DNA from 2 places in the Bacillus pumilus genome. Region 1 is predicted to be linked to the other one. Evidence: a T-box and tRNA genes for the amino acid it is inferred to sense, from the RefSeq annotation. Region 1 holds a T-box; the other holds one or more tRNA genes.

Region 1 (9,005 bases):
CATTGGCACTGTGGTCGGAGCGGTAGCGGGGTATTTCAAAGGATTTGTTGATTCCTTGTTAATGAGATTTGTGGATGTCGTGTTGTCGATTCCCGACATTTTTCTCTTGATCACGCTCGTTACTATTTTCAAACCGGGCATTGATAAATTGATTTTAATCTTTGCTTTGACCGGATGGACCACAACCGCGAGACTGATCCGTAGTGAATTTTTATCACTGCGAACAAGAGAATTCGTACTCGCAGCAAGAACCATTGGAACGAAAAACCATGTCATCATCTTTTCGCATATTTTACCGAACTGTATCGGTCCTATTATTGTGTCAGCTACATTAAAAGTCGGTTCCGTCATTTTAGCCGAATCAACGCTGAGCTATCTAGGGTTTGGCATACAGCCGCCAACAGCGAGCTGGGGCAACATGCTGCAAGATGCACAAAACTTCTCGATTATGGTGCAAGCGTGGTGGTATCCGCTCTTCCCAGGTTTACTGATATTGCTGACCGTTTTATGCTTTAATTTCTTAGGAGATGGGCTGAGAGATGCGCTTGATCCTAAAAAGTTAAAGTAATGCCTCATTTTTATGACAAGATGAAAGGGACTCTGCGGCACCCTTTCTTTTCTTTATGTCATAAAGAAAAGCATGCCATCATTCACTCCGCTTGAAGTTTAATAAAGTTGGAATAATTTCTCTATCCCTTGCCCATACTGTGGACAACAGTTTTTATAAAGTGAGGGATTGGTTATGTTATTTCTTCATGACGTATGGGTGAATTGGTTTGAAGGGGAAGAAAATGGCTACAATGTGTGTCATTTTCATGAGTGGCGCAAGGAGGACAGTGTGGAGCTGTTAGATCAAGTACCTTTACTCAAGGTGCAGAGTCCTTTGTATGATTACATAGAGAATGATCTTTCAGAACTGCCGAAGACGCTGCTAGAATCTGTTTTTGAGAAATCATATATTCGAAAAAATCATGAACGGCGTAAATTAGAATATTGCTTTGTGGTGACAGACGGCATACGAATTATTGCTGTGGATACGATTGGGTATTCCATTCCTGTGAGGAAAAGCCGCTTAATCCCAAGGCAGGAGCAATTGGTGTATGAAATGGTGAAGGATGTGAAGGCTGAGGAATATGAATTCTCGCAGGACAGTCTTGAGTCGGCGAAGGAGTATCACATTTTGTCTTTGCCGCCGCAGCACATCAGCGGATTAACGAGAAAAGAAAGACAGCTGAAGCAGCTAATGTTTATGGCGCTTGATCAATTAAAAGGTCTTCAAAACAGGGCGGAGATTGCGTATTGGTATACGGAATGGAATCCGCGCATGTACAATCAAATCAAACGAATGTCATTCGAAGAGATTTGGAACATGCTTTACAATGAAACCATTGATGGATGGTCAGAGAATCATTTAGCATTTTGTGAAAAAATGATTAAGGGACAGCCGTTTTTTGAAAAGCTTTGGGAAATGGAAAACGAATCAAAGGTGAATTAGAAAAAGCTTGCAGCGTGATGTGCTGCAAGCTTTTTTATTTGCGCTTTCTACCTAGACCCATTGCATTCTCCATTTTTTTCAGCATTTTGTTTGCTGCGCGGTTTGCTTTTTCAGCACCTTCGTCAAGAATGCGGTCAAGCTCGTCTGACTCAATGAGTTCATAGTATCGATCTTGAATTGGTTTTAAAGCATCAACAACGACGTTCGCAAGATCTCCCTTAAACTCACCATACCCTTTGCCCTCATACTTTTGCTCAAGCTCTGCAATCGATATGTTACCTAATACAGAGTAAATCGTCAGCAAGTTGGCGATACCAGGCTTGTTTTCTTTGTCGTACTTAACGATGCCTTCTGAATCAGTGACAGCACTTTTGATTTTCTTTTCAAGCTGCTTTGGTTCATCTAATAAGGTAATGAAGGATTTTTGGTTCGGATCGGATTTGCTCATCTTTTTCACCGGATCTGCTAAAGACATAATCCGAGCGCCTTCTTTTGGAATCTTCACTTCAGGTACGGTGAAGATGTCATTGTATTTGCGGTTAAAACGTTCAGCAAGCGTTCTAGTCAATTCAAGATGCTGCTTTTGATCTTCTCCGACAGGGACTAAATCAGTACCATATAATAAGATATCGCCAGCCATTAATGGGGGATACGTTAATAGTCCTGAAACAACCGCTTCCTTACCAGCGGATTTGTCCTTAAATTGGGTCATTCTTTCTAATTCCCCAATATAAGCAACACATTGCAGCATCCATCCTGCCTGGGCGTGAGCAGGTACCTCTGATTGGATAAACAATGTCGCCTTTTCTGGATCAAGTCCAACTGCTAAATAAAGAGCTGCTAAGCTTCTAATATTTTGGCGAAGGGCTAGCCTGTCCTGACTCACCGTAATCGCATGCTGGTCGACTACACAAAAATAGCCGTGATAATCATGCTGCAAATCGACAAATTGCTTCATCGCTCCAATATAGTTCCCCAATGTGACCGAACCACTCGGCTGAATGCCTGAAAAAATTGTCTTCTTTGTCATACTAAAACCTCTTTTCTTCAATATAAAAAGGCCCACCCGTCACTTTTCAACAGAAAAGGGACGAATGAACCGTGGTACCACCCTTGTTATTTCACATGGAAATCACTCAAGACGTTGATATCGGAGACTGCTCCGTCTAAGCCTACTTACTTTCAAAAGTGTTCGGTTAGCTGCTCCAAAGCCCATTCCATACATGCCATTATCTGCTCGCACCGGCCGCAGACTCTCTGTAAATGGTGAATATATGTACTCTTCTTTTTCATCGCAACAGTATGTCTATCTATTATAAAGGATGACCATAAAAAAGTCACGAAGCCCTCATGTGACCTTCTCAGCATGTCGTTTGACACTTAAAATTTTAGATAAAATACCAATTATCTGTCAGAATTTTTTAAAAAAGGATGATTAATTATATGTATAAAACATTATTCCTGCTGAATTTGTTAAATTATTTTAATCAATTTCCGCTTTAATTTGTTGAAGTGATTGAGACTTTAGTTTATAAAAATCCCTCTTTATCCCCATTTACGTTTTTTAAAAATATATGAAATTGATATTGCGATAAATTATTCTATTCATTATAATTAATTTGTTCACACGTTTGTGCTAGGCTCTTTACATAGTGAAAATTCAGAAAAAACAAAAGAAATAGAAAGTAAGCTATTTAGGGACTTTTTTACGCTATTTCTTAAATCTGAATCTCATCTTCTATCGAGACCTTTGAACTAAAACATATTATAAGGGGGAATACAGTTGAAAAAGCGTTGGTCTGTAGTTACTTTAATGCTTATTTTCACACTTGTATTAAGCGCTTGTGGTTTCAGCGGAAACAAATCAGGCGACAGCACGAGCAGTTCTGGAGAGGCTAAAACAACACTAAATGTGAATATCTCCACTGAGCCTTTTTCTCTACATCCGGGATTGGCAAATGATTCAACTTCAGGAAGTGTCATCCGTCAGACTTTTGAGGGATTAACAAGAATTAACGCCGAAGGTAAGCCAGAAAATGCAATGGCTTCTGATATCAAAACAAGTGCTGATGGTAAAACATACACATTCACACTTCGTGATGCGAAATGGTCTAATGGTGACCCTGTCACAGCTAAAGATTTCGAATATGCTTGGAAATGGGCATTAGATCCTAAAAATGAATCTCAATATGCTTACCAGCTTTACTATATTAAAGGTGCTGAAGCAGCGAACAAAGGGAAAGCGAAAGTTGCTGATGTTGGTATTAAAGCAAAAGATGACAAAACGCTTGTAGTTGAGCTAGAGAACCCAACACCGTTCTTTACTGAACTAACTGCATTCTATACGTATATGCCAGTCAACAAAAAAGTGGCTGAAAAGAATAAAAACTGGTTCACAAATGCTGGTGAAAACTACGTATCTAACGGGCCATTTGTTCTTTCTCAATGGAAACATGGCGGTTCTATCACGCTTGAAAAGAACAATGAATACTGGGATAAAGATACTGTGAAATTGAAAAAGATTAACATGTCTATGATCAAAGACACAAACACTGAGCTTAGCATGTTCAAAAAAGGCGAGCTTGACTGGGCTGGTTCACCAACTGGAAGCCTTCCAACTGAGTCTTTAAAAACATTGAAAAAAGAAGGCGGTCTTAAAATCCAAACGATCGCTGGTATTTATAACTACAAATTCAACACAGAAGTAAAACCTTTAAACAATGCTAACATCCGTAAGGCCCTTGCATACTCAATCAACCGTCAAGCGATCGTTGACAAAATTACGCAAGGTGAACAAGTTCCAGCTATGGCAATCGTTCCACCAACAATGGAAGGATTCACTGATAACAAAACTGGCTACTTTAAAGATCACGATGTAGATACTGCTAAAAAACTTCTTGAAAAAGGTGCGAAAGAATTAGGTTATAAGTCTGTTTCTGATCTTCCAGCATTGAAACTTTCTTACAACACAGATGAAGGCCACCAAAAGATTGCACAAGCAATTCAAGAAATGTGGAAAAAAGATTTAGGTGTGAAAGTTGAACTTGATAACTCTGAGTGGAACGTATACATCGACAAAATCCACAGCGGAGATTACCAAATCGGACGTATGGGCTGGTTAGGTGACTTCAACGATCCAGTGAACTTCCTTGAGCTTTACAAAGATAAAGACGGTGGAAACAACGACACTGGATGGGAAAGCAAAGAGTACAAACAATTGTTGAATGATTCTGCGAAAGAAACAGATAAAACGAAGCGTGAAGAAATGCTGAAAAAAGCAGAAGAAATCATCATCAACGATATGCCTATAGCACCAATTTACTTCTACACTCAGCTTTGGGTACAAGATCCAAAACTTAAAGGTGTCGTCGTATCTGGACTAGGTGATGTTCAATACAAATGGGCACATTTCGAAAAGTAAGAGTTATAATGTAAGAGATCTACGGCAAGGATCTTAAGGTATATGGAGGATGTCTCTCCATATACCTTTCTTGCTGATTAGAGAAAATGTTGTAAAATCATGGAGGTGCAATTCCGTTGCTTAAATATATCGGTAAGCGATTAATATATATTTTAATCACACTGTTTGTTATTGTAACTGCAACTTTCTTTCTCATGCAGGCAGCACCGGGTGGTCCATTCTCTGGTGAGAAGAAACTTCCTGCTGAAATTGAAGCAAACCTAAACGAGCACTACGGGTTGGACAAGCCCTTATTTGTTCAATATGTAAGCTACTTAGGTTCAGTTGCAAAATTAGATTTTGGTCCCTCATTTAAATATAAAGGACAAACTGTAAATGACTTAATCAGTTCTGGATTCCCCGTTTCCTTTACCCTCGGAATTGAGGCAATTCTCCTCGCATTAGCATTTGGTGTATTGTTTGGGGTCCTTGCAGCGCTCTATCATAACAAGTGGCAAGACTATACGATTGCCATTTTAACGATCTTTGGAATTTCAGTTCCAAGTTTCATTTTAGCTGCGCTACTACAATATGTATTTGCATCTGAGGCAAGCGTTATAGCGATTTTCCCAGTTGCAGGATGGGAGTCTTGGGCCAGCACCGTACTACCTTCTATTGCACTTTCCTTCATGCCTATGGCATTTATCGCTAGACTTGCACGGTCAAGTATGCTTGAAGTGCTAAACAGTGACTACATTAGAACGGCTAGAGCGAAAGGATTAACGAAATCAGCTGTGACGATCAAACACGCGATTCGAAACGCATTGTTACCTGTCATTACTTACATGGGACCAATGGCTGCTTCAGTTTTAACAGGTAGTTTTGTCGTGGAGAAGATTTTCGGTATTCCTGGATTAGGCTCTCACTTTGTCACAAGTATTACAAACCGTGATTACACCGTCATCATGGGTGTCACAGTCTTCTACAGTATTATTCTATTAATCAGTATTCTAGTCGTTGACGTCCTTTACGGTATTATCGATCCTAGAATTAAACTGACGAAGGCGAAGAAAGGGGTCTAACACATGGAAGAGATGAGAAAAGATTTATTTGTTCCTGCGACAGCTGACGCAGCAGAATCCGAAAAAATTTCTAAACCTAGTCTATCTTTATGGAAGGATGCTATGCTTCGCTTCCGTGCAAATAAACTTGCGATGGTAGGACTTACAATTATTTTTATTGTTGTGATGCTGGCGATCTTCGTTCCGGTGTTTTCTAAATATGATTACTCTACGACAGATTTGCTTAATGCAGATCAGCCGCCTTCAAAAGAGCACTGGTTTGGTACAGATGATTTAGGACGTGACATGTTTGTCCGTACATGGGTCGGGGCAAGAATTTCGATCTTCATTGGTCTTGCTGCTGCGGTACTTGACGTGATCATCGGGATTATCTGGGGAAGTATTGCTGCATTCAAAGGCGGCCGTACAGATGAAGTGATGATGCGTATTGCTGACGTTTTATGGGCAATTCCAACACTACTAATGGTCATCTTAATGATGGTTGTTCTGCCAAAAGGATTATTAACGATTATCCTCGCCATGACAGTCGTAGGCTGGATAAACATGGCACGTATCGTTCGGGGACAGGTTTTACAATTGAAGAGTCAAGAGTACGTTCTTGCCGCACAAACATTAGGTGCGAAAACATCTAGACTTTTATTTAAACACTTGATTCCAAACTCAATGGGACCAATTCTTGTGACCATGACATTAACCATTCCTTCTGCTATTTTCACAGAGGCATTCTTAAGCTATCTAGGACTTGGTGTACCTCAGCCATTAGCGAGCTGGGGAACAATGGCGTCTGACGGAATTCCAGCCATGACGTACTACCCGTGGAGATTATGGTTCCCAGCCGCATTTATCTGTATTACAATGTTTGGTTTTAACGTGGTTGGAGACGGACTAAGAGACGCTTTAGATCCGAAGTTGCGTAAATAAGGAGTGATTAGGATGGAACGTGAACGTATTCTAGAGGTGAAAGACCTTGCAATCTCATTTAAAACATATGGTGGAGAGGTTCAAGCCATTCGTGGTGTGAACTTCCACTTAAATAAAGGCGAGACACTTGCTATTGTAGGTGAATCTGGCTCTGGTAAAAGTGTGACATCACAGGCCATCATGAGATTAATTCCGATGCCGCCGGGTTATTTCAAGCGCGGACAGATCCTGTTTGATGGGCAAGATATTGTCAAGAAAACTGAAAAACAAATGCAAAACATTCGAGGAAAAGACATCTCAATGATCTTCCAAGATCCGATGACTTCCTTGAACCCAACGATGAAGGTCGGGAAACAAATTACAGAAGTGCTGTTCAAGCACGAACAAATTTCAAAAGAAGCGGCTGAAAAAAGAGCCATTGAATTACTGGAGCTTGTTGGAATTGCAATGCCTGAAAAAAGAATCAAACAATACCCACACGAATTTAGTGGCGGGATGAGACAAAGGGTTGTTATTGCGATGGCACTCGCAGCAGATCCAAAGCTATTGATTGCCGATGAGCCGACAACAGCTCTAGATGTAACAATTCAGGCGCAAATTTTAGAATTAATGAAAGAAATTCAGCAAAAGGTTGAAACGTCAATTATCTTTATTACGCATGATCTAGGTGTTGTCGCCAACGTCGCTGATCGTGTAGCTGTTATGTATGCAGGTCAAATTGTGGAGACAGGAACTGTTGATGAAATTTTCTACAATCCACAACATCCGTATACATGGGGACTATTGGCATCAATGCCAAGCCTAGACACAGATGGCGGAGCTGAAGGAAAGCTGACTGCGATCCCAGGAACACCGCCAGATCTGACAAACCCGCCGAAAGGAGATGCATTTGCACTCCGAAGCGATTATGCAATGAAAATTGACTTTGAACAAGAACCGCCAATGTTCAAAGTATCAGATACGCATTATGTGAAATCATGGCTACTTCATCCAAATGCACCTAAAGTTGAACCGCCTGCTGCTGTAAAGGCGAGAATGCGTGAACTAGAAGGTAGCTACGAAAAACCTGTATTAGTAAAAGAGGGTGAATAGCATGGCAGAAAAATTGTTAGAAATCAAAAATTTAAAGCAGCATTTCCATACAGCAAGAGGAACCGTGAAAGCAGTTGACGGCGTTTCATTTGATATTTACAAAGGTGAAACACTAGGTCTTGTAGGTGAGTCTGGATGTGGTAAATCCACTACGGGCCGATCTATCATTAGACTTTATGATGCGACAGATGGCGAGGTTCTTTATAAAGGGGAAAATGTACACGGGAAGAAATCAAGACAAAAAATGCTTGAGTTCAACCGTCAAATGCAGATGATCTTCCAAGATCCATATGCCTCACTGAACCCTAGAATGACAGTCCTTGATATCATTGCAGAAGGCATTGACATTCATGGCCTTGCGAAAACAAAGCAAGCGCGTAAAGAGCGTGTGTACCAGTTGCTTGAAACCGTTGGATTGAACAAAGGGCATGCAAACAGATATCCGCATGAATTCTCTGGTGGTCAAAGGCAGCGTATCGGAATTGCCCGTGCATTAGCAGTTGAGCCAGATTTTATCATTGCCGATGAACCAATCTCTGCATTAGATGTGTCGATTCAAGCGCAGGTCGTTAACTTAATGAAAGAACTGCAAGAAGAAAAAGGCTTAACGTATTTATTCATTGCCCATGACCTGTCCATGGTAAAATACATCAGCGATCGAATTGGTGTGATGTATTTCGGGAAATTGGTAGAGCTGGCACCAGCGAATGAATTATACGAAAACCCGCTTCATCCATATACAAAATCATTACTATCTGCGATTCCGCTTCCAGATCCAGATTATGAGCGTAACCGCAAGCGAATCAAGTATGATCCTTCCGTTCACAAAGGAACAAACACTGATTTCCGTGAAGTGAAGCCAGGTCACTTTGTGAGCTGCACAGAGGAAGAATTCAAAGAGCTTCAGGCAAAACAATCATAAGAAGGAAGGAGCACTGCTAAGTCAGTGCTTCTTTTTTTTATTTTACAAAAAAACGAGATGATGGTAATTTCTAGTTAACAATAAGCGGGTTCT
Region 2 (9,005 bases), 230 kb from region 1:
AGCCCGTTAAAGGGTGATGGCGTGCCTTTTGTAGAATGAACCGGCGAGTTACGATCCCGTGCAAGGTTAAGCAGAAGATGCGGAGCCGCAGCGAAAGCGAGTCTGAATAGGGCGCATGAGTACGTGGTCGTAGACCCGAAACCAGGTGATCTACCCATGTCCAGGGTGAAGTTCAGGTAACACTGAATGGAGGCCCGAACCCACGCACGTTGAAAAGTGCGGGGATGAGGTGTGGGTAGGGGTGAAATGCCAATCGAACCTGGAGATAGCTGGTTCTCTCCGAAATAGCTTTAGGGCTAGCCTCAAGGTAAGAGTCTCGGAGGTAGAGCACTGATTGGACTAGGGGCCCCTACCGGGTTACCGAATTCAGTCAAACTCCGAATGCCGATGACTTATCCTTGGGAGTCAGACTGCGAGTGATAAGATCCGTAGTCGAAAGGGAAACAGCCCAGACCGCCAGCTAAGGTCCCAAAGTATACGTTAAGTGGAAAAGGATGTGGAGTTGCTTAGACAACCAGGATGTTGGCTTAGAAGCAGCCACCATTTAAAGAGTGCGTAATAGCTCACTGGTCGAGTGACTCTGCGCCGAAAATGTACCGGGGCTAAACGTATCACCGAAGCTGCGGACTGTTCTTACGAACAGTGGTAGGAGAGCGTTCTAAGTGCTGTGAAGTCAGACCGGAAGGACTGGTGGAGCGCTTAGAAGTGAGAATGCCGGTATGAGTAGCGAAAGACGGGTGAGAATCCCGTCCACCGAATGCCTAAGGTTTCCTGAGGAAGGCTCGTCCGCTCAGGGTTAGTCGGGACCTAAGCCGAGGCCGAAAGGCGTAGGCGATGGACAACAGGTTGATATTCCTGTACCACCTCCTCACCATTTGAGCAATGGGGGGACGCAGGAGGATAGGGTAAGCGCGGTATTGGATATCCGCGTCCAAGCAGTTAGGCTGGGAAATAGGCAAATCCGTTTCCCGTGAAGGCTGAGCTGTGATGGCGAGCGAAATTTAGTAGCGAAGTTCCTGATTCCACACTGCCAAGAAAAGCCTCTAGCGAGGTGAGAGGTGCCCGTACCGCAAACCGACACAGGTAGGCGAGGAGAGAATCCTAAGGTGATCGAGAGAACTCTCGTTAAGGAACTCGGCAAAATGACCCCGTAACTTCGGGAGAAGGGGTGCTTCTTAGGGTGTTAAAGCCCCGAGAAGCCGCAGTGAATAGGCCCAGGCGACTGTTTAGCAAAAACACAGGTCTCTGCGAAGCCGTAAGGCGAAGTATAGGGGCTGACGCCTGCCCGGTGCTGGAAGGTTAAGAGGAGCGCTTAGCGTAAGCGAAGGTGCGAATTGAAGCCCCAGTAAACGGCGGCCGTAACTATAACGGTCCTAAGGTAGCGAAATTCCTTGTCGGGTAAGTTCCGACCCGCACGAAAGGCGCAACGATCTGGGCACTGTCTCAACGAGAGACTCGGTGAAATTATAGTACCTGTGAAGATGCAGGTTACCCGCGACAGGACGGAAAGACCCCGTGGAGCTTTACTGCAGCCTGATATTGAATGTTGGTACAGCTTGTACAGGATAGGTAGGAGCCTTGGAAACCGGAGCGCTAGCTTCGGTGGAGGCATCGGTGGGATACTACCCTGGCTGTATTGACCTTCTAACCCGCTGCCCTTATCGGGCAGGGAGACAGTGTCAGGTGGGCAGTTTGACTGGGGCGGTCGCCTCCTAAAATGTAACGGAGGCGCCCAAAGGTTCCCTCAGAATGGTTGGAAATCATTCGCAGAGTGTAAAGGCACAAGGGAGCTTGACTGCGAGACCTACAAGTCGAGCAGGGACGAAAGTCGGGCTTAGTGATCCGGTGGTTCCGCATGGAAGGGCCATCGCTCAACGGATAAAAGCTACCCCGGGGATAACAGGCTTATCTCCCCCAAGAGTCCACATCGACGGGGAGGTTTGGCACCTCGATGTCGGCTCATCGCATCCTGGGGCTGTAGTCGGTCCCAAGGGTTGGGCTGTTCGCCCATTAAAGCGGTACGCGAGCTGGGTTCAGAACGTCGTGAGACAGTTCGGTCCCTATCCGTCGCGGGCGCAGGAAATTTGAGAGGAGCTGTCCTTAGTACGAGAGGACCGGGATGGACGCACCGCTGGTGTACCAGTTGTTCTGCCAAGGGCATCGCTGGGTAGCTATGTGCGGACGGGATAAGTGCTGAAAGCATCTAAGCATGAAGCCCCCCTCAAGATGAGATTTCCCATTCCGCAAGGAAGTAAGATCCCTGAAAGATGATCAGGTTGATAGGTCTGAGGTGGAAGCGTGGTGACACGTGGAGCTGACAGATACTAATAGATCGAGGACTTAACCTATATTCTAATGTGAAGCTTGAACATTGTTATCTAGTTTTGAGAGAACATTTTTTAAATATCTCTTGATTTATTTTCAATACATAGTATAATATCTTTTGTCACTAAATTGTCTGGTGATGATGGCGAAGAGGTCACACCCGTTCCCATACCGAACACGGAAGTTAAGCTCTTCAGCGCCGATGGTAGTTGGGGGTCTCCCCCTGTGAGAGTAGGACATCGCCAGGCTTTCTTCATTCCGCAGTAGCTCAGTGGTAGAGCTATCGGCTGTTAACCGATCGGTCGTAGGTTCGAATCCTACCTGCGGAGCCAATTTGGAGAGCTGTCCGAGTGGCCGAAGGAGCACGATTGGAAATCGTGTAGGCGGTAACCCCGTCTCAAGGGTTCGAATCCCTTGCTCTCCGCCACAATTTACATAATAAAGGGCCCGTTGGTCAAGCGGTTAAGACACCGCCCTTTCACGGCGGTAACACGGGTTCGAATCCCGTACGGGTCACCATTTTATAGAATATACACCAGTGTTTTTTATTCGGAGGATTAGCTCAGCTGGGAGAGCATCTGCCTTACAAGCAGAGGGTCGGCGGTTCGAGCCCGTCATCCTCCACCATATCTTTTATATCATCGCGGGGTGGAGCAGTTCGGTAGCTCGTCGGGCTCATAACCCGAAGGTCGCAGGTTCAAATCCTGCCCCCGCAACCAAATTATTTTATACACCAATGGGGAGTGCTCATTGAGTGCAACCAAAATGGTCCGGTAGTTCAGTTGGTTAGAATGCCTGCCTGTCACGCAGGAGGTCGCGGGTTCGAGTCCCGTCCGGACCGCCATTTTTAAAATAAATATTTGGCTCGGTAGCTCAGTTGGTAGAGCAACGGACTGAAAATCCGTGTGTCGGCGGTTCGATTCCGTCCCGAGCCACCACTATTTGCCGGTGTAGCTCAATTGGTAGAGCAACTGACTTGTAATCAGTAGGTTGGGGGTTCAAGTCCTCTTGCCGGCACTGTTTTTCAAATGTGGAGGGGTAGCGAAGTGGCTAAACGCGGCGGACTGTAAATCCGCTCCCTCCGGGTTCGGCGGTTCGAATCCGCCCCCCTCCACCATTTTTATTTTCATAGGGGCATAGTTTAAAGGTAGAACAGAGGTCTCCAAAACCTCCGGTGTGGGTTCGATTCCTACTGCCCCTGCCAATTTTCTTAATATGATTCATAACATCTATGGCGGTTGTGGCGAAGTGGTTAACGCACCAGATTGTGGCTCTGGCACTCGTGGGTTCGATTCCCATCAATCGCCCCATTTTATTATTGGGCTATAGCCAAGCGGTAAGGCAACGGACTTTGACTCCGTCATGCGTTGGTTCGAATCCAGCTAGCCCAGTTGATTTGCGGAAGTAGTTCAGTGGTAGAACACCACCTTGCCAAGGTGGGGGTCGCGGGTTCGAATCCCGTCTTCCGCTCCAATAATGGCGGCATAGCCAAGTGGTAAGGCAGAGGTCTGCAAAACCTTTATCCCCGGTTCAAATCCGGGTGTCGCCTTTTTGAAAAGACTGCCGGGGTGGTGGAATTGGCAGACACACAGGACTTAAAATCCTGCGGTAGGTGACTACCGTGCCGGTTCAAGTCCGGCCCTCGGCACCATGTTTTTTATCATAAGTTGCGCTCTTTAATGATCATGCCGGTGTGGCGGAATTGGCAGACGCGCACGACTCAAAATCGTGTTCCTCACGGAGTGCCGGTTCGACCCCGGCCACCGGTATCTATTAATAATTTCATGATCGGTTTTTACCGTCAACCTAACGTTTCACCCTTGTGGTGAAACGTTTTTTTGTGGTTTAAATGAGTTATTTAGATAAAAATAGAAACCTATTAGAAAATAATGTGCATGTACTTCTTTTAGCAGAATAATCTTTAGGTGATTTGCAACATTTGATAAGATACATTTAACCATGTAAGGAAACAAAATGGGGTAGCGCATTCACATAAAACAGTGAAATACTTTTGTGTAACTAAATGAATATTTGTGGGTACATACACATCTTTAGCTAACATCATCATTGTGACCCAATTTGAGGGGAGAATTTATGAAAAAACAAAATGATCATGAAGAGTTATTGACAGGTGGCAATGTCTCGAACGTATATCGTTCTGGAGATACGGTTCGTCGAGAAGTAAAGTCAGACAATATCAATATACAAAAGCTGCTAAAGCATTTAGAAAAAAAGAATTTCTCCTATGCTCCAAAGTTTTTAGGGGTTGATGAAAAAGGTAGAGAGATATTGTCCTTCATTGAAGGCGTAGCCGGTCATGATCCCTTAAAAGAATACATGTGCTCTCACCATGCCTTAAAAGAAATAGCGAGAATGCTTAGACTGTATCATGATGCTGTTCGTGATTTTCCCATTTCAGACGATTGGGAACGAATGGACAATACGCCTAACAACATAGAGGTTGTGTGCCATAATGATTTTGCTATGTACAATATCATTTTCAATAATGAAAAACCAGTAGGAATCATTGATTTTGATGTAGCTGCTCCTGGTCCAAGGCTGTGGGATATCGCATATACTCTGTATACTTGTGTACCTCTCAGTAGGTTTTTTCGCACAGAAACAGGAGAGATCGTGAACTGCCATTCATCAGAACATGCAAACCAGATAAAGCATAGAGTGAAACTGTTTTTTGAATCTTATGGGGAGAAAATAGCAGAAGATTATGTGGATATGGTGCTGCTGCGTTTAAAAGGGTTATGTCAGTACATGAAACGAAAAGCGAGTGAAGGTGATATAGCTTTTCAAAAAATGATTCATGAGGGGCACCTTGAACATTATCAAAAAGACATTCAATTCATTCATGAACACCGAAAAGAATGGATTTGAGGATGCCAAGGGCCTTCTAAAAGTCAAAGACCAATTAGGTGTTTATACCACTCTTATCACGCTTAAATAAGGAGGAGACATTTCCAGAAGCTGAAGGCGTATATTATGTTAAAGATAGTTGGGAGAACTACGATAAAATCAAAAAAGTGATTCAAAGGCGTTATTTAGAATGGGTGAATCAGTGTTAAGGAATCAGATTTACGATTCAAAGATAAATGAGAAATAGAAAGAATGTAAAAAGGTGGAGTTGTTAACTTGCAAATGAAGACGATATTACAGACCATCATTGAAGACGAGGGATCCCATGATTTTCCGCTTTTTAGACAGTACTGTGTGAAGAAAGAACAGGGTCTGCGTAAAGATGCGTTAAAGGTTCTTCGGTTTTTTGTTGAAGAAATGAAGGAGAACGAATTTGCAGCACGGCGTTCATTTGTTGCTTGGCTGTTTGAAAAGATTGAACGGTTTGAGGATGGTCATCATTTGCTTGTGTATCCATTGATCATTGGGGTGATTCAGCCTGTTCTGCAAGAGTGGGAGAAGGTTGATCCTATGGATGTGAGACCGTATCGCTGGCAGGGCTTGTTTGTGCATCAGGGAGAAGGGCTGCCCTATTTATTGAAGGCACTAGAGCTTGGAGGTAGCAAGGAGCAGCGTGTCATTGTACAAATTTGCGAAACCTATTTATCGGCTTTGTGGTATTCGTTTCATCATATACATGAAGATCTTTATTTAAGCACCTATGAGAAAGATCAAGAGCGAATTCAAGGCATTGAAGATGTCATGATGCTGATCGAAGATAAAAGGATTCGTACCAATGTTGAAAAACAAGCAGCCTATTATGATCAGCTTTTATCGGACTGGAAGAAATTTCAGCAAACGGAGACAAGAGGCTTCATGAAATGGTGTGCGGAGCGTAAGAAGCCGTATGAGTGGGTAGAGGCTTTTTATTATCAACAATAGATGAGGAAACGGCAGAATTCATTCTGCCGTTTAGTTATGCCATATACGCTCTATTTCTATATGATCTGGTTTGAAATATTTCAGGACATAGACATCTGGATTGCTTAGCTTCTCCCACTCTTTGAATCCAATCGTGGGATCGGCATGTTTAAGAAGCAGGCTCATAAGATTGCCATGTGTGACGAATAGAGTATGATTTTTTCCTAATTTTATTTGTTCATAGAGTGCCTCTACAATACGATTCATCGCTTCTTGGCTCGATTCTCCGCCTTCACAGGTCATATGCAAGTCCGTAAAACTGAGCTTTAGTTTCTCATACCAATCGTCCATTGGTTTGCTGCTTAACACACGTTCAGAGAGACGCTGATCAATTTGTACCTCGAGTTGTTTTGCATGAGCAAGAGGCTCAATGGTTTGGATCGCTCGCTTATAGGGACTTGAGATGATCTTATTGAGGTGAATGCCGGAAAAGAACTGTGCTAGTGCGTGAGATTGTGCGATGCCTTGTGGCGTTAAATACGCATCCTCGGATTGTCCATTGGCTTGGCAATGTCTGACGATATAATATGTTTTCATGTGACACACCTTTCATCGAGTATAAAAAAATCATCCAGGATTGGATGAGGATAGGTTCATTTGTTCGGATCTGTTTCTTTATAGGGATCTGTGAGCTTCGAGGTGAGGTCTAAGTTGAACAAAAAATCATCTACTGTGTCTGTACCAAAGGGAAGTGTGGAGAAGTTGATTGGGATGCTGTCTTCTTTCATTTCTGAGATGATCTGTTGTTTAGGCTGCTTTTTTCTCCAGTACTTAAACAAGCGCATGTAAAGCCCCCTTTTCTATGAAAAAGATGGATTTATACATAATATACGGGGAGAGTTGTCCAGGCGTCAAATGTTTTCTTCAAAAGGATATATGAAAAGAGCCACACAGGAAAGTGCGGCTCTTTTTGTATATTACTCAGCAAATTACGTTCGTATTCGTTTTTGATGGAGTTTTATTCCAATGACCTTTAAAAACAATCCCAATGCATAAACCATTCTTTTGTGTCTTTGTCGTAATAGAAATACATCGTGCCATTATCACCAATCATGAACCGAGGTTTTTCTTCTGAGGCGATTTGCAGCATGAATTCGCCTTGTTGTTGATGGGGTGGAGATTGAATATACGCCCCATATCCACCGATTTTTGTGAACGAATAATTGGTGTATTGATCAAAGAAGTGTTCTATCGCTTCATCACTTTCATTTACTTCTGATAAATCGACGTATGACCACGCTTCTTCCCAGCAAGGGTAGTCTTCTTGCTCACTTTCCTTCCATTGGATTTGAAAGGATTTGAGTCCTCTCACTTCTTCAGGAGTTTCAACTACTTCTAATCCTTCCATATCTGCATATTCAATGAGCTTCCAGCACTCGCCGTTTTTGGTAATATCCATCGGAAGTGCTTTCTGGTTGAGAAAGATTTGAATCATTTTACATTCATTGAATTCGTTCAATCCTCCTGGCACTTCAGGTAAATAAATTTGTAAGATCGGAATCATAACGCCATCTTGATCTATGGGCCAGCCTTGATCGGGGTGGATGAAGAAATGACCGGCAAACCAGCTGTGTGCTGCTGGATCAGGACGAAAGCCGCCAATCTTAGCCACGACGGGTGTTTTTCCAATTTGCTTTAATTCATGAAAAGCCTTGATCTCCATTATTTATCCCGCCAATCTTTAGCCTGCAATGTGGGCATCTTGAAACGTGCCATTGATATTGCCTGAGACAATGATGACATGTCCCCAAAATAAATCACCGTCATGACAGTAGACTTCAAACTCTCCATCTGGGAAAGCATGCAGACTTTCAAGTGAGATGCGGCTTATAAAGTGATCCAGCGTAAGCTCTTCTTGTGTTTCAGCGGAGTCATCTTGCTCCTGCCAGTCTTTAGCTAATTCAAGCAGCTGATTTGCTGCAAATGATTTAATAGAAGCATCCCATGTGGTCTTCTCTTTCATGAGTTGTCTAGCGGTTCGAAGAGAGTCGTTTACTTTTTCATCTTCTTCGAGGTTGAAGTAGAGCAGGCATTCTTGATTACTCCACTGGATCGTTGTTTCAAATAAGTCTAGTCCTTTCACTAATTCAAAGGTGCCCAGCAGGTCATCATGATAAAAGACAGGTTTTTGGGCTTCTTCTAGTATCTCTTGCAGCTCTTCATCCTGTGTATCTGTATCGATGAGTGATACAAGCATGAACTCACCTTCACCTTTTCGGACCTGAAGTGACACGATTGATTTTTTATGTAATTGTGCCTGCTTTTCCCTTAATCCCTCTTCATCTGTTAACCAGCAGAGTCTTATGTTTTCTGTTGTAACGAAGTCTTTTTCCTTCCATGCAATCAGTGGAATAGAAGCAGTCCAAAGAGCTTCCTGTCCGGCTTTTCCTGCACCTACTCCTGAAGGTCCTGTGACAGCAATGATGTGATCTATTTCTTCTGAAAATCGTTTTTTAAATGCGTTAATTTGTTTGTTATGTTTCATGTGATTGTCCTCCAGCCTGATTTGTTGAAAATCTATATCTTTATCACACCGCACATCAGGAGGAGAAATCAAGCTTTTTTTGCTTAAAACTTTTTTAGATTGTCAGAAGGAGAGAAAATACATGGATGATTGGAGGTTGAGTCACAATAAATACGAATATGTTATGTATCGAATTTTGTATATATTTGGGTAAATGAGTCGAAAAGCCTAGGTGATTCTTCCTTTTCTTTATAATTACTTTGACACGAATAGATGAAAAAAGTAAAGTAGTACTGAGTGATTTACAAACCCTTCTTCATCTATTGAA

What was found. The T-box of region 1 lies ahead of trpS (tryptophan--tRNA ligase). A T-box ahead of a tRNA ligase gene usually reads a tRNA of that ligase, here a tRNA-Trp.
Region 2: it has a tRNA-Trp gene. The T-box ahead of trpS (tryptophan--tRNA ligase) is inferred to sense a tRNA for this amino acid. The anticodon was not compared.

Annotation. Positions count from the first base shown of each region.
Region 1 covers NZ_LT906438.1:1,148,366-1,157,370, forward strand. Annotated here, with positions in the region: gene opp4C (oligopeptide ABC transporter permease) at 1-568, shown strand, start outside; gene CKW02_RS05690 (YjbA family protein) at 743-1,495, shown strand; gene trpS (tryptophan--tRNA ligase) at 1,530-2,525, opposite strand; T-box leader at 2,579-2,797, opposite strand; gene CKW02_RS05700 (peptide ABC transporter substrate-binding protein) at 3,279-4,916, shown strand; gene CKW02_RS05705 (ABC transporter permease) at 5,033-5,977, shown strand; gene CKW02_RS05710 (ABC transporter permease) at 5,981-6,898, shown strand; gene CKW02_RS05715 (ABC transporter ATP-binding protein) at 6,911-7,990, shown strand; gene CKW02_RS05720 (ABC transporter ATP-binding protein) at 7,992-8,912, shown strand.
Region 2 covers NZ_LT906438.1:913,755-922,759, forward strand. Annotated here, with positions in the region: rRNA gene CKW02_RS04445 (23S ribosomal RNA) at 1-2,348, shown strand, start outside; rRNA gene rrf (5S ribosomal RNA) at 2,458-2,573, shown strand; tRNA gene CKW02_RS04455 (tRNA-Asn) at 2,583-2,657, shown strand; tRNA gene CKW02_RS04460 (tRNA-Ser) at 2,662-2,752, shown strand; tRNA gene CKW02_RS04465 (tRNA-Glu) at 2,770-2,844, shown strand; tRNA gene CKW02_RS04470 (tRNA-Val) at 2,877-2,952, shown strand; tRNA gene CKW02_RS04475 (tRNA-Met) at 2,968-3,044, shown strand; tRNA gene CKW02_RS04480 (tRNA-Asp) at 3,093-3,169, shown strand; tRNA gene CKW02_RS04485 (tRNA-Phe) at 3,188-3,263, shown strand; tRNA gene CKW02_RS04490 (tRNA-Thr) at 3,270-3,342, shown strand; tRNA gene CKW02_RS04495 (tRNA-Tyr) at 3,358-3,442, shown strand; tRNA gene CKW02_RS04500 (tRNA-Trp) at 3,456-3,529, shown strand; tRNA gene CKW02_RS04505 (tRNA-His) at 3,560-3,635, shown strand; tRNA gene CKW02_RS04510 (tRNA-Gln) at 3,645-3,716, shown strand; tRNA gene CKW02_RS04515 (tRNA-Gly) at 3,724-3,798, shown strand; tRNA gene CKW02_RS04520 (tRNA-Cys) at 3,804-3,874, shown strand; tRNA gene CKW02_RS04525 (tRNA-Leu) at 3,888-3,976, shown strand; tRNA gene CKW02_RS04530 (tRNA-Leu) at 4,013-4,094, shown strand; gene CKW02_RS04535 (phosphotransferase) at 4,420-5,214, shown strand; gene CKW02_RS04540 (hypothetical protein) at 5,470-6,174, shown strand; gene CKW02_RS04545 (histidine phosphatase family protein) at 6,205-6,750, opposite strand; gene CKW02_RS04550 (hypothetical protein) at 6,807-6,998, opposite strand; gene CKW02_RS04555 (DUF1963 domain-containing protein) at 7,187-7,876, opposite strand; gene CKW02_RS04560 (DUF2262 domain-containing protein) at 7,895-8,698, opposite strand.